DNA from 3 places in the Pseudomonas sp. TE9122 genome. Region 2 is predicted to be linked to each of the others. Evidence: predicted binding sites of a transcription regulator. Region 2 holds the regulator's gene; each other region holds the start of a gene.
What was found. The regulator FliA, encoded in region 2, starts transcription of late flagellar genes. The targets are predictions, from matches to a motif close to CTAAAGTTTNNNNNNNNNNNGCCGNTAA.
Positions count from the first base shown of each region.

Region 1: ACZ9BE_RS18545 (flagellar protein MotY) is a predicted target of FliA. The motif match lies at 2,894-2,921, and genes of this name have one in related genera.
Region 3: motA (flagellar motor stator protein MotA) is a predicted target of FliA. The motif match lies at 1,840-1,867, and genes of this name have one in related genera.

Region 1 covers NZ_JBWBQI010000001.1:4,128,933-4,133,767, forward strand. Annotated here, with positions in the region: gene ACZ9BE_RS18535 (hypothetical protein) at 1-449, shown strand, start outside; gene ACZ9BE_RS18540 (argininosuccinate synthase) at 566-1,783, opposite strand; gene ACZ9BE_RS18545 (flagellar protein MotY) at 1,913-2,827, opposite strand; gene pyrC (dihydroorotase) at 2,988-4,034, shown strand; gene rnt (ribonuclease T) at 4,031-4,708, shown strand; gene ACZ9BE_RS18560 (peroxiredoxin) at 4,783-4,835, opposite strand, start outside.
Region 2 covers NZ_JBWBQI010000001.1:1,180,889-1,185,723, forward strand. Annotated here, with positions in the region: gene flhA (flagellar biosynthesis protein FlhA) at 1-255, shown strand, start outside; gene flhF (flagellar biosynthesis protein FlhF) at 267-1,607, shown strand; gene fleN (flagellar synthesis regulator FleN) at 1,724-2,554, shown strand; gene fliA (RNA polymerase sigma factor FliA) at 2,551-3,291, shown strand; gene ACZ9BE_RS05220 (chemotaxis response regulator CheY) at 3,459-3,830, shown strand; gene ACZ9BE_RS05225 (protein phosphatase CheZ) at 3,849-4,637, shown strand; gene ACZ9BE_RS05230 (chemotaxis protein CheA) at 4,691-4,835, shown strand, end outside.
Region 3 covers NZ_JBWBQI010000001.1:54,690-59,524, forward strand. Annotated here, with positions in the region: gene rhdA (thiosulfate sulfurtransferase) at 1-188, opposite strand, end outside; gene ACZ9BE_RS00240 (HDOD domain-containing protein) at 231-1,769, opposite strand; gene motA (flagellar motor stator protein MotA) at 1,936-2,787, shown strand; gene motB (flagellar motor protein MotB) at 2,791-3,837, shown strand; gene ACZ9BE_RS00255 (toll/interleukin-1 receptor domain-containing protein) at 3,897-4,382, opposite strand; gene ACZ9BE_RS00260 (caspase family protein) at 4,382-4,835, opposite strand, start outside.

The sequences.
Region 1 (4,835 bases), 2.9 Mb from region 2:
ATAACCAGAGGGACGAATCCTTTCGCGAAGCAGGCGAGCGTTGTGCTTTTGAGCTGACCAGTTGCATCGTGTCGGGTAAAACCGGGCCAGGCCGAGTGCCGATTCCCTGCAGAGTTCACAACGCGCCGGACCCACCGCTCGGTCCACGCGACCCATCCCATCCGGTTATGCAGAATATCAAGCTGTCACCCTGGGTAAGTGAACTGAACATCATTGACGCAAGAGAAGTTGATGCAGCGAAGGAATTCGATGCCATCTTCGAAACGCTAAAAGGCGTCGATAAAAAGCACGCGCGGGTTCTCGTATTTCTTTGTAATCATGCGTCGGACGCGCTTGCCCACTCCGCATTGCAACAGATCAGGCAGGCCAAGAAAGGCTCAGGAGCCACACTGTGCATCGTATATAACCTGTGTTCGCAGACGGTGACATTACTGGGACGAACCAGCTGAACCGGGTCAAGACTGCGCGCAGATACACGAGGGAGCCTGATGAACCAGAAAAAAAAGATGAAAAAAAGGCGGCCCTCAACAGGCCGCCATTTTTATTGCGCGTCGGTCTGAGCCACTCAGAACAACTTGCGGCCCTTGTTGGCAGCAATGCGCATGCGCAGCGCGTTGAGCTTGATGAAGCCCGCCGCATCGGCTTGGTTGTAAGCGCCGCCATCTTCTTCGAAGGTGGCGATGTTGGCGTCGAACAGCGAATCGTCGGACTTGCGGCCGGTGACGATGACGTTGCCCTTGTACAGCTTCAGGCGCACTACGCCGTTCACGTTGACCTGCGAAGCGTCGATCATCTGTTGCAGCATCAGACGCTCAGGGCTCCACCAGTAGCCGGTGTAGATCAGGCTGGCGTACTTGGGCATCAGCTCGTCTTTGAGGTGAGCGACTTCGCGGTCCAGAGTGATCGATTCGATGGCGCGGTGAGCGCGCAGCATGATGGTGCCACCCGGGGTCTCGTAGCAGCCACGGGACTTCATGCCGACATAACGGTTTTCGACGATGTCGAGACGACCGATGCCGTGCTCGCCGCCGATCTTGTTCAGCGTCGCCAGTACGGTGGCCGGGGTCATTTCGACGCCGTCCAGCGCGACGATGTCGCCGTTGCGGTAAGTCAGTTCCAGGTATTGCGGGGTGTCGGGAGCCTTCTCCGGGGAGACGGTCCAGCGCCACATGTCTTCTTCGTGCTCGGTCCAGGTGTCTTCCAGCACGCCGCCTTCATAGGAGATGTGCAGCAGGTTGGCGTCCATCGAGTACGGGGATTTTTTCTTGCCGTGGCGTTCGATCGGGATCGCGTGCTTCTCGGCGTAGTCCATCAGCTTCTCGCGCGACAGCAGGTCCCACTCGCGCCAAGGGGCGATCACTTTCACGCCTGGCTTGAGCGCGTAGGCGCCCAGTTCGAAGCGCACCTGGTCGTTGCCCTTGCCGGTGGCGCCATGGGAAATGGCGTCGGCGCCGGTTTCGTTGGCGATTTCGATCAGGCGCTTGGCGATCAGCGGACGGGCGATGGAGGTACCCAGCAGGTACTCGCCTTCGTAAACGGTGTTGGCGCGGAACATCGGGAACACGAAATCACGCACGAACTCTTCGCGCAGATCGTCGATGTAGATTTCTTTGACGCCCATGGCCTGAGCCTTGGCGCGGGCCGGCTCGACCTCTTCGCCTTGACCGAGATCGGCGGTGAAAGTCACCACTTCACAGTTATAAGTATCCTGCAGCCACTTGAGGATCACCGAAGTGTCCAGGCCGCCGGAATACGCCAGAACGACCTTGTTTACGTCCGCCATGCCATCACTCCACGGGGTTCTACGGAAAGCCGGGGAGTCTACCGCTCAAACGCGATAATTTACAGAGGCGCGACAGCTTAAGACGACAAAGCGACAGAATCTGTCGAGAGCGCGACGATGACCGGCGAGTCAGGAAGTCGTTGCGGCGGTGGCTGGCGTACTCGCTTGCGGCGCTGGCGCAGGAGCTGTGGTCGGTGCCACACGCGACAGTTTCACGTTGACCCGGCGATTCTTCGCACGATTGGCCTTGCTGGTGTTCGGCACGATCGGATACTGCTCGCCGTGGAAACGCACGGTGATCTGCGATTCCTGAATGCCGTTGGCCTTGAAGAAATCCACCACCGCCAGCGCGCGGCGGCGCGACAATTCGCGGTTGGTCAGACGATTGCCGCTGTTGTCGGAATGGCCGTCGAGGTCAATGTGGTTCACCGTCGGGTCGGCCTTCATGTATTCGAGCATCACTTGCAGCTTGGCCTTGGCAGCCGGGTCCAGCTCAACGCCTTCGCCGGGAAAGCCTATCTGCGACTGCTTGATCTGGTCGAAATTCTGCGGCAGCAATTTCGCCACGCAGCCTTGATAGTCGTTGAACGCCTTGCTGAATTTCACCGGCAACAAACGCACTTCCGACACCCGGCCATCGCCAGACGCACGGCGAACTACCGGGCTACGGCCGTCCAGCAGACCGCTGATCAGCCCACCGGCCTGGGATTGCGAGCTGTTGAACAACACATTGCCACTGCCCAGCCGTACCGAGCCCAGATTGATATCGCCGCGCCCCGGCTGCCACGGTGCAGCGGCAGCGAGCAACGTCGCCGAGCCGCCACCAAGCATGGCGTTGTAGGCATTCAGGCGAAAGATCGCCTGCTCACCGGCCTTGCGCACGAACTCGCCCGAGCCGAAATCAGTGATCGGTTGCGTCAGGCGGCATTCGAACTGGTCGCCGGCGACCGTCCACTCAATGTTCTCCAGACGGGTCTGGTAAGTCAGCGCCATCGCGGGAAGGCTGGCAAACACACTGAGCAGGGCTAAATAACGCTGGCGCACGGGAGGCTCCATTGGCTTGTGAAACACAAACACCGATTCACACAATGTTTACGGCATACCTTCGGGATATCGGACGCTTGTGGCAAAACTTGATAGCGGGTGCCTGCAAGAGTCTTTTCCGGTAGCATTCGCCTCAGTTTGACCCGCCTGGAATCCCCTCATGTCCGACCGCCTGACCCTGCTGCGTCCCGACGACTGGCACATTCATCTTCGCGATGGTGCCGTGTTGACCAATACCGTTGCCGATGTGGCCCGCACCTTCGGGCGCGCGATCATCATGCCGAACCTGGTACCGCCGGTGCGCAACGCCGCTGAAGCCGACGGCTATCGTCAGCGCATTCTCGCTGCCCGCCCGGCCGGCAGTCAGTTCGAGCCGTTGATGGTGCTGTACCTCACCGACCGCACCCAACCGGAAGAAATTCGTCAGGCCAAGGCCAGCGGTTTCGTCTACGCCGCCAAGCTTTACCCGGCCGGCGCGACCACCAATTCCGATTCCGGCGTGACCAGCATCGACAAGATCTTCCCGGCGCTGGAAGCCATGGCCGAAGTCGGCATGCCGCTGTTGATCCACGGTGAAGTCACCCGTGGCGACGTCGATGTGTTCGACCGCGAAAAAATCTTCATCGATGAGCACATGCGCCGCGTGGTCGAGCGCTTCCCGACGCTGAAAGTGGTGTTCGAGCACATCACCACCGGTGACGCCGTGCAATTCGTCAACGAGGCTTCGGCCAACGTCGGCGCGACCATCACCGCGCACCACCTGTTGTACAACCGTAATCACATGCTGGTGGGCGGGATTCGGCCACATTTCTATTGCTTGCCGATCCTCAAGCGCAACACCCATCAGGAAGCCTTGCTCGATGCCGCCACCAGCGGCAGCGCCAAGTTCTTCCTCGGCACCGACTCGGCGCCCCACGCCCAGCACGCCAAGGAAGCCGCCTGCGGTTGCGCCGGTTGCTACACCGCCTACGCCGCCATCGAGATGTATGCCGAAGCGTTTGAACAGCGTAATGCGCTGGACAAGCTCGAAGCCTTCGCCAGCCTCAACGGCCCGCGTTTCTACGGCCTGCCGGCAAACACCGATCGCATCACCCTGGTTCGCGAAGAATGGACCGCCCCGACCAGCCTGCCATTTGGCGAGCTGACCGTTATCCCGCTGCGCGCCGGTGAAAAACTGCGCTGGCGCCTGCTGGAGGAACACGCGTGAGTGAAGAGCATTTCGACGATGAGCTGGACGGTCAAAGTGGTGGCGGCGGTTCCCGTCACCCGATGGCAGCGCGTTTTCGCGGCTACCTGCCGGTTGTCGTCGACGTAGAAACCGGTGGCTTCAACGCAGCCACCGATGCCCTGCTGGAGATTGCCGCGACCACCATCGCCATGGATGAAAAGGGTTTCGTCTACCCGGATCACACCTACTTCTTCCGCGTCGAGCCATTCGAAGGTGCGAACGTTGAAGCGGCAGCGCTGGAGTTCACCGGGATCAAGCTTGATCATCCGCTGCGCATGGCCGTCAGTGAAGAAACCGCGCTGACCGATATTTTCCGTGGCATCCGCAAGGCCCTCAAAGCCAACGGTTGCAAACGGGCGATTCTGGTCGGGCACAACAGCAGCTTCGATCTGGGCTTTCTCAACGCAGCAGTCGCGCGGCTGGACATGAAGCGCAACCCGTTCCACCCGTTCTCCAGTTTCGACACGGCGACTCTGGCGGGTCTGGCGTACGGTCAGACAGTGTTGGCGAAAGCCTGTCAGGCCGCCGGCATCGATTTCGACGGTCGTGAGGCGCACTCGGCGCGCTACGACACCGAAAAGACCGCTGAGCTGTTCTGCGGCATCGTCAATCGCTGGAAACAGATGGGCGGCTGGGAAGACTTCGACGACTGATCCTCGGCGAACAAATCCCGCGCATAAAAAAACCGGCCACATGGGCCGGTTTTTTTCTACCTCGACGTTGCGCCTTACAGGGCAGCAGCGTTTTCGGTCAGGTAAGCCGCAACGCCTTCTGGCGAAG
Region 2 (4,835 bases):
GCAGGACAAGGCTCGGAAGAGGGCGTTCTGCTGGAGCCGAGCATGGCCGAGAAGCTGCAGCGTTCGTTGATCGAAGCGGCCCAGCGTCAGGAAATGCAAGGCCAACCGGTGATCCTGCTGGTAGCAGGCCCGATTCGCGCGATGCTCTCGCGTTTCGGCCGCCTCGCAGTGCCAGGGCTGCATGTACTGGCCTACCAGGAAGTACCGGACAACAAGCAAGTGACCATCGTTGCGACAGTAGGGCCCAACGGCTGAGGTAGTGGTTTATGCAAGTTAAGCGTTTTTTCGCCGCCGATATGCGTCAGGCCATGAAGCTGGTTCGCGATGAGCTGGGCGCTGATGCCGCCATCATCGGCAACCGCCGCATCGCCGGCGGCGTCGAGTTGACGGCGGCTCTGGATTACAAATTGTCGGCGCTGGCGCCACGGGTTCCAAACATGGAACTCGAAGACGAGCTGCGCAAGACCCAGTCGCGCATCGTCACCGCCCAGGCCGAGCTGAGCCTGCGTGGCGAAGCCGACGGCAACACCAATCAGCAGTTGTTCGCCGGGCTGCCGTTGACCGCAGGCCTGCCGCTGACTGCTGCCGAACCGCTGAGCGAGCCGACCTACGCCGCACCGACGCGCCCGGCCGCAGCGCCTGCGCAGGCCTCGGCGGGTGTCGATCCGCGTGCACTGGATTCGATGCGTTTTGAATTGAACAGCCTGCGCGAGCTGATGGAAGTGCAGCTCGGCACCCTGGCCTGGAATCAGCTGCAAGGCAGCCGTCCGGCCCAGGCCAATCTGTATCGCCGTCTGCAGCGCATCGGCCTGTCCGGCCCGCTGTCGCGCGATCTGTTGGCGATGATCACCGATATCGAAGAACCCCGTCAGGCCTGGCGCATGCTGCTGGCGCACCTGGCGCGGATGATTGCCGTACCGGAAGTCGAGCCGCTGGAAGAGGGCGGTGTGATTGCCATGGTCGGCCCCGCCGGCATGGGCAAGACCACCACGCTGGCCAAGCTCGCCGCGCGTTATGTGCTCAAGTACGGCGCGCAGAACGTTGCACTGGTAAGCATGGACAGCTTCCGCATCGGCGCGCAGGAACAATTGAAAACCCTCGGGCGCATCCTCAACGTGCCGGTAACGCACGTCGATCCGGGTCAGTCGCTGGTGCAGGCATTGGATCCACTGCTACGCAAACGCGTGGTTTTGATCGATACTGCCGGCCTGCAAGCCAGTGATCCGGCGTTGCGCATGCAGCTTGAGAGCCTGGCCGGGCGTGGCATTCGCTCAAAAAATTATCTGGTCCTGGCAACCACCAGCCAGAAACAGGTTCTAACCGCCGCTTATCACAGTTACAAGCGTTGCGGGCTGGCCGGCTGCATCCTGACTAAACTGGATGAAACGGCCAGTCTCGGCGAAGTGTTGAGCCTGGCGATCAGTCATGAATTGCCGGTCGCGTATCTGACCGATGGCCCACGGATTCCGGATGATCTGCATCTGCCGCGTCGTCATCAACTGGTCAGCCGCGCCGTCAGCGTGCAAATGCAGGAAGAACCCAGCGAAGAAGCCATGGCTGACATGTTCGCTGATATCTATCACAGCCCGACCAAGCAGGTTGGCTGAGGTAATCATGAACAGTTTTTGTACCTACATCGATGGTCTGCCACGCATTGTTCCGATCAGGAACGCGCAGCCAGTAATGTGGCCTCCGTCTATGCAAGACAAGGTAAAGAAATAACATGGGCAGCATGCATCCCGTACAGGTGATCGCGGTGACCGGCGGCAAAGGTGGCGTCGGCAAGACTAACGTGTCAGTGAACTTGTCGCTGGCGCTGGCAGAGCTTGGCCGTCGGGTCATGCTGCTGGACGCCGACCTGGGCCTGGCGAACGTCGACGTTCTGCTGGGGCTGACACCCAAGCGCACACTGGCCGACGTTATCGAAGGCCGTTGCGAACTGCGCGACGTGCTGTTGCAAGGCCCGGGCGGGATTCGCATCGTGCCGGCGGCCTCCGGCACGCAGAGCATGGTGCACTTGAGCCCGGCGCAACACGCCGGCCTGATCCAGGCGTTCAGCGACATCGGCGACAATCTCGACGTGCTGGTGATCGACACCGCTGCGGGTATTGGTGACTCGGTAGTCAGTTTCGTACGCGCCGCCCAGGAAGTGTTGCTGGTGGTCTGCGACGAGCCGACTTCGATCACCGATGCTTACGCGCTGATCAAGTTGCTCAACCGCGATTACGGCATGAACCGCTTCCGCGTGCTGGCCAACATGGCGCAGAGCCCGCAGGAAGGGCGCAACCTGTTCGCCAAGTTGACCAAGGTCACGGATCGCTTCCTCGACGTCGCCCTACAATACGTCGGCGCCGTGCCATACGACGAAAGCGTGCGCAAGGCAGTGCAGAAGCAGCGCGCCGTCTACGAAGCCTTTCCCCGTTCCAAGTGCGCACTGGCCTTCAAAGCCATCGCCCAGAAGGTCGATACCTGGCCGCTGCCCGCCAACCCGCGCGGGCATCTGGAATTTTTCGTCGAGCGTCTCGTGCAGCAAACCGCAGGGCCTGTGATATGACCGCCAGTGGCATGAATCTTTACAAAAAGTCGGCGCGTGACGCGCAATACGAATTGATCGAGCGTTACGCGCCACTGGTCAAGCGCATTGCCTATCACTTGCTGGCGCGCCTGCCGGCCAGCGTGCAGGTCGAAGACCTGATCCAGGCCGGGATGATCGGTTTGCTGGAAGTCTCGACCAAATACGACGCCAGCAAAGGCGCCAGTTTCGAAACGTACGCGGGCATTCGAATCCGCGGCGCGATGCTCGATGAAGTGCGCAAAGGGGATTGGGCACCACGCTCGGTTCACCGTAATACCAGGATGGTCAGCGACGCGATTCGCTCGATTGAAGCTAAAACCGGCCGTGACGCTAAAGATCACGAGGTTGCGGCCGAACTCCAATTGAGTCTCGACGATTACTACGGGATTCTGAATGACACCTTGGGCAGTCGCCTGTTCAGTTTCGACGACCTGTTGCAGGACGGCGAACACGAAGGGCTGCACGAGGATGGCGCGAGTGCTCATATGGAGCCGTCACGCGATCTGGAAGATGAACGCTTCCAGGCGGCGCTGGCGGACGCGATTGCCAATTTGCCGGAGCGTGAGCGACTGGTGTTGGCGCTGTACTACGACGAAGAGCTGAACCTCAAGGAAATCGGTGAAGTCCTTGGCGTCAGTGAATCGCGGGTCAGCCAGTTACACAGCCAGTGCGCGGCCCGTCTGCGGGGGCGTTTGGGGGAGTGGCGAGCGCGCTGAAGGCAGTGTGGGGACACTGCGAAACGAGGCTGGTGCGGTGATGAACGGCGCCGGTCTCGATCCGTTGTGCTCCAGACAAACTTTAAGTGCTGCGCCGATTGATTGAAGTGGCGCGTCCAGGTGCTGGGCGCGTTTAAGACTGCTTGGAGGTCGAATTGAACAAAGACATGAAAATCCTCATCGTTGATGACTTCTCAACGATGCGGCGGATCATCAAGAACCTGCTGCGCGATCTTGGGTTCACCAACACCGTCGAGGCCGACGATGGCACCACTGCCATTCCGGTGCTCAACAGCGGCAGCATCGACTTTCTGGTAACGGACTGGAACATGCCGGGCATGACCGGTATCGACCTGCTGCGTCACGTGCGCGCCGATGAAAAACTCAAGCACCTCCCGGTGTTGATGGTGACTGCTGAAGCCAAGCGCGAGCAGATCATCGAGGCCGCTCAGGCCGGTGTGAACGGTTACGTAGTCAAACCTTTCACGGCTCAAGCGTTGAAAGACAAAATCGAGAAGATTTTCGAACGCATCGGCTGATGAATGCGCGGGGGAGCTATGGAGCATAACGAATCATCACAGGGCGATTTCGAATCGACCCTGAAAAAACACGCGGTCGAACTGGTCGAGAGCCTTGAAAAAGGCAAGTTCGGCGACGCGGTGCAACTGATCCATGAGCTCAATCAGACCCGTGACCGCGGCCTGTATCAGGAAGTGGGCAAGCTCACACGTGAACTGCACAGTGCGATCGTCAATTTCCAGATCGATCCGCACATGCCGCAGGCCGAGGAAGTGTCGCAAATCACCGACGCCACCGAACGCCTGGGCTATGTGGTCAAGCTGACGGAAGCCGCGGCCAACCGCACCATGGATCTGGTGGAAAGCGCCACCCCGGTGGTCAACAGTCTGGCTGATGAAGCGCAGACGTTGAGCGCCGATTGGGGCCGCTTCATGCGTCGCGAGGTCGGGGCTGAAGAGTTCCGTGAACTGGCGCGCCGGGTCGACGGTTTTCTGTCACGCAGCAGCACGGACAACCGTGCGGTGTCGAGCAACCTCAACGACATCCTGCTGGCTCAGGATTACCAGGACCTCACAGGTCAAGTGATCAAGCGTGTGACCCAACTGGTCACCGAAGTCGAAAGCAATCTGCTCAAACTCGTGCTCATGGCCAGTCAGGTCGACCGCTTTGCGGGCATCGAACATGACCGCGCCGCAATGCTTGCTGAAAAAGATCCACAAAAACATCTCTCGCAGGGTGAAGGTCCGCAGATTCATGCCGATAAACGAGAAGACGTTGTGTCCGGTCAGGACGATGTGGACGATTTGTTATCCAGCCTTGGATTCTAGAGTTTCGGAATTCGGGTTTTTTGGGTTTTTAGACCTGTAGGAGCACCCCATTAATGAGCTTCGGCGCCGATGAAGAGATCCTTCAGGATTTCCTGGTTGAGGCCGGCGAGATTCTTGAGCAACTGTCCGAACAACTGGTCGAGCTGGAAAGCCGCCCGGATGATGCAGATCTGCTCAATGCAATTTTTCGCGGTTTCC
Region 3 (4,835 bases), 1.1 Mb from region 2:
ATCAGCCCGGGCGCCGGTGGCTGGCCGAGCTGTGTGCGTTTCGGGTCGACAAAACGTGCGCCGGGCAAGTGACCTTCGGCATACCGGGCAGGGCTGGTCAGGTCCACCAGAATCAGTTCCGGGGACTCCAGACGCGGCAGCAGGTCGCTCGGCTCGATGACAAGCGGCAAGCCAGAGAAGTCAGACATGTGAGGTCTCCAGAGCACAAAGGGGAGGATTGTAGCGCAGGCTCATTGGCCACGGCTGCTAAAGCTGTGCAGGGCTTTTTCGATGCACTGCGCGGTTTTGCCGAAGGCTTGCACAGTGATGTCGGCGAAGGGGCCGCCGCCCTGATCGGCAACGACGATCATGATCACCCGACCATTGTTGACCAATGAACGCAGAAACAGATGTTCGCCACGAAACAGCGTGCGCAGGCTCGCCGGTAACAAGGCCGAGAATTGTGCGTTGTTCTCCGGCGTGATCCGCACCTGCGCCTGCTGAGCGAGCAGGCGTTGCAGGACTTTGCTCTGGCTGACGACAAAACTCAGCGCCGCCGCATCCTTCGGCAAACCGGCGGTCTGGTGTACGCGCAGGGTCGAGTGCGTGCGGTCGGCCATCAGAATCATCACCCGGCGCATGCCGCTGGCCACCAGTGCCTCGCGGGCGGCGACGGTCAGGCTCATGGCATTGGTGAAGCGGCTGGGTTCGGCGAGCAGTTCGGCGCATTGCCGACGCCACTGGCCCAAGTCATCCGCATTCGGCGCTGCTGCCGGGAGCATGCCGGCCGGCAAGCGACGAGTGCCCCACGGCCAGATCAGCGAAACCGCCGGGTGCCACAAATCGGGCATCGCATGCTGACGCGCGCTGTTCGCCGCTTGCTGGTGCAACTGTTGCTGCACTTCGTCCATGGAAATCTGCAGATAGAGGCTGGTCAGGTACTGCCAGCGCTTGCTGTGCGGACTGTCCCAGGCCTGTTGCGCCGACAGCGCCAGCCCATTGGCCAGCAGCACGGTATTCGCCGGCTGGTTGAGCCAGCGGCGCAATGTCGGGTCATCGTCGAGGCGATTCTGCTGGCGCAGCGGGTGTTCACTGTCGCGGGCGATGCGCAGCACTTTGACCAGTTCGCGTTGTTCGCTGAGCAGCAATTTGTAGCCTTGCTCGACCCAGATCGGCAGATGCCAGGCGTGGACCAGTGCCTCGGCGATCTTCAACAGGCGCACGCCGAACAATTGCTTTTCGACCACCCGTGCCGACTCGCCCTTGTGGATCACGCGCAGTTCCCACTCCTCGAGCAACTGCGGATACGTCAGTGCCAAGGGCCACAGCGGCGACAAAAACAGCAAGCTGCCCCAATGAATGTCCTGCCACAGCCGCGCGAGGCGACTGGCAAAAAAACCGTTGGCCTGTTGTGTCGCGTGTTGGCTGATCAGTTGCAATTGGCGCAAACCCTTGGGGATTTGCCGGTGCGGTTCGGCGGGCAGGCGCGCGAGCAATTCTTCGGTGCGGGCAAGGCCCAGGCGATTGATTGCCACCTCAAGATTTTCCGCCGGCGCGGCCATGGTGCCGTGGGTGTGACGATTCGCCTCACGGATGACGCTCAAGGCCAGCGCCGGGCTGTCCTGCATCAGATCGGCGATGTCGCGCAGCGAGCTGCGATTGTCGCGGATCGCCCGGCAGACTTTGTCGTGAGCCTCTTGTGGTACGGGCAGGCGGACGCTGTCGAGCAGCTTGACCCAAGCCTGGAGCGTGGTCGGTATTACCGATGGAATGTTCGTTTCATTAGCCATGTCTGGACGAGATCTTCACTGACTGTAGACGCGCCCGGCATGGGCTAAATTGGCTTTTCGCCTGAACTGGCTATAGTCTGGCGCAGTTTTGCCGATAAGTAGAAGAAGAGATTTTTTAACTTCCGAATATGACCTTGAACCCGACTTAAACAAGTACCTTCTACCTATGGCTAAAATTATCGGCATCATCGTCGTATTCGCGAGCGTGCTCGGCGGATACGTGCTCTCCCACGGCAAGATTGCCGCTCTGATCCAGCCCTTCGAGGTGATGATCATCGGCGGTGCGGCCCTCGGCGCATTTCTCCAGGCCAACCCCGGTTACATGACGATGCACGTGCTCAAGAAATCCCTGAGCATGTTCGGTTCGCGCTTCACCCACACCTTCTACCTGGAAGTGCTCGGGCTGATCTACGAAATCCTCAACAAGAGCCGCCGTGAAGGCATGATGGCGATCGAAGGCGACATCGAAGATGCCGCCGCGAGCCCGATCTTCGCCAAGTACCCGGCGGTGCTCAAGGATGAACGCATGACCGCGTTCGTCTGCGATTACCTGCGCATCATGTCCTCCGGCAACATGGCTCCGCACGAACTGGAAGGCCTGTTCGACATGGAGCTGTACAGCCTCAAGGAAGACCTCGAGCACCCATCGCACGCAGTCAACGGCATCGCCGACGGCATGCCCGGTTTCGGTATCGTTGCGGCGGTACTCGGTATCGTGGTGACCATGGCCTCGCTGGGCGAGGGCGACCAGGCGTCGATCGGTCTGCACGTGGGTGCGGCACTGGTCGGTACCTTCTTCGGTATTCTCGCGGCGTACGGTTTCTTCGGTCCGCTGGCGCATTCCCTGGCCCACGATGCCAAGGAAGAGCTCAACGTCTACGAAGCCATCAAGGCCTCGCTGGTGGCTTCGGCGTCCGGCATGCCGCCGTCGCTGGCGGTCGAGTTCGGGCGCAAGGTTCTGTACCCGGCGCACCGTCCAAGCTTCGCCGAGCTGGAACAAGCGGTTCGCGGTCGCTAAGTCATGGAAAATAATCAGCCGATCATCGTCAAGCGCGTCAAGCGCATTGCCGCCGGGCACCACGGAGGGGCGTGGAAAATCGCCTTCGCCGACTTTGCCACGGCGATGATGGCGTTCTTCCTCGTGCTGTGGCTGCTGTCCACCGCTACGCCGGAACAGAAGATCGCCATCGCCGGTTATTTCAAGGACCCGGTCGGCTTCTCCGAAAGCGGCACGCCGTACATCATCGACTTGGGTGGCACGCCGACCCTGGCGCCGGAAAACACCCTCAACCCGGAAGTGAAGTCGCAGCCGCAACCGGACAAGGTCACGGTCGACACCGATCAGGTTGAAGGCATGGCCGAGCAGGTCGAGAAGGAGCGTCTAGAACTGCTGCTGCAAGAACTGCAGAACAAGGTCGACGAGAACCCGCAACTGCAGAAATTCAAGGATCAGATCCTTTTCGAGATCACGCCGAACGGCTTGCGCATCCAGATCATGGACGCCGAGAACCGGCCGATGTTCGACTCCGGGTCCGCACGCCTGAAGCCGTACTTTGAAGACATCCTGCTGGCCATGGCCGACACCATCAAAGCGGTGCCGAACAAGATCAGCATCAGCGGCCACACCGACGCCAAGCCGTACATTGGCACTGGCGACTACGGCAACTGGGAGCTCTCGGCCAACCGCGCCAATGCGGCTCGCCGTGCCCTGGTCGCGGGCAGCTATCCGGATGCGCAGGTGGCGCGGGTGGTCGGTTATGCCTCGTCGGCGTTGTTCGATCGGGAAAATCCGTTCAACCCGGTCAACCGCCGGATCGACATTGTCGTACTGACCAAAAAAGCCCAGGCCGCCATCGAAGGTGCGCAGGGGCCTGAGGCAGCGAAACCGGCGGATCAGGGGCAGAACGGTGCTGCTCCGGCAGCCCCGGTTGATCCGAATGCGTTGCCGGCGGACAAACAGCCGGTGCCGGCTCACGAGTTGCGCGAGCGGTTGAATCTGTTTGACGATGCGGCGCCGAAACCGGCTGAGCCGGGTGGGGCGGCGCCTGCGCCTGCGCCGAAGCAGTAAGTGAAAAAAAGCCGACAGTGATGTCGGCTTTTTTGTGGCTATCACAGGCCGGCACAGTCTCAGAATCCCCGACGAATCCGGTTCTTCAGCTGTTCATGAAACATCTCTGCATCGCGCTTGTACGCCCCTTTCACCGAGTCGCTGAACGAATCCAGGGTTATCGAGCGCTGGTTCGACACCTCATCCCGATACGCATCGATAAAGAAATCCAGATCGCTGGCCGTGCTCAGCTTCGGCCATTTGTCCAGATAGATCGGCAGTTGCGCAGGTCCGGTCTTGAACGTACAGATCCGCCGATTGCTGATCGTCGCCTCGCCAATTTCGAAAGGCACCCACCACGACAGTGCAGTTGTCTCCGACACCACCGCCAGCAGATGCGTGCACTCGGTGATGTTGCGGGTAATGACTCCGGTGATGTCGTCGGTGGTCTGCGATTCCGGATCCAGTACGTCGAGGTAAGTCCTGATCTTCGCTTGGGTCAGGCGGGTGTTGATGGCGATCGCATGGGCGCGATCCATGTGGCGATAGCTGATAAAGACTGGCATCAGAAATGTCCTTTGAGGGCGAGTTCGCGGTAATAGGCGCCGAGTGCCGTCAGGCGGCAGCCGGTGGAGTTGAGGGCGGCGTAGTACATGTGCTCGGCGTCGACCGGCTCGATCAGGCTGTGGCGGTTGCACTTCTGCAACTGGGCGAAGACCTCGCCGTGCTCAGGCACGAACGCCTTTTCGGTGGGCTCATGGCTGGGGTCGAGCGGGTAGACCGATTCGGCTTCGGCGAACCAGTCCGGCAATTTGCGCAGGATCTCCTTGGGGATCAGCGGCGAGACTTCGCGCAACGAAATGAACTGCGACACATTGGTCTTGAACACCGGACGCTGTTCCCAGGCGCCGAGGGCGTTGTCGACAAAGGAATACAGACTGCCGGGGGTGATTTTGCCGAGGATATTCGCCGCGCCGCCGTGCAGCGCTTGCAGGAGCAGGCCGGTGAACACGCCGTGC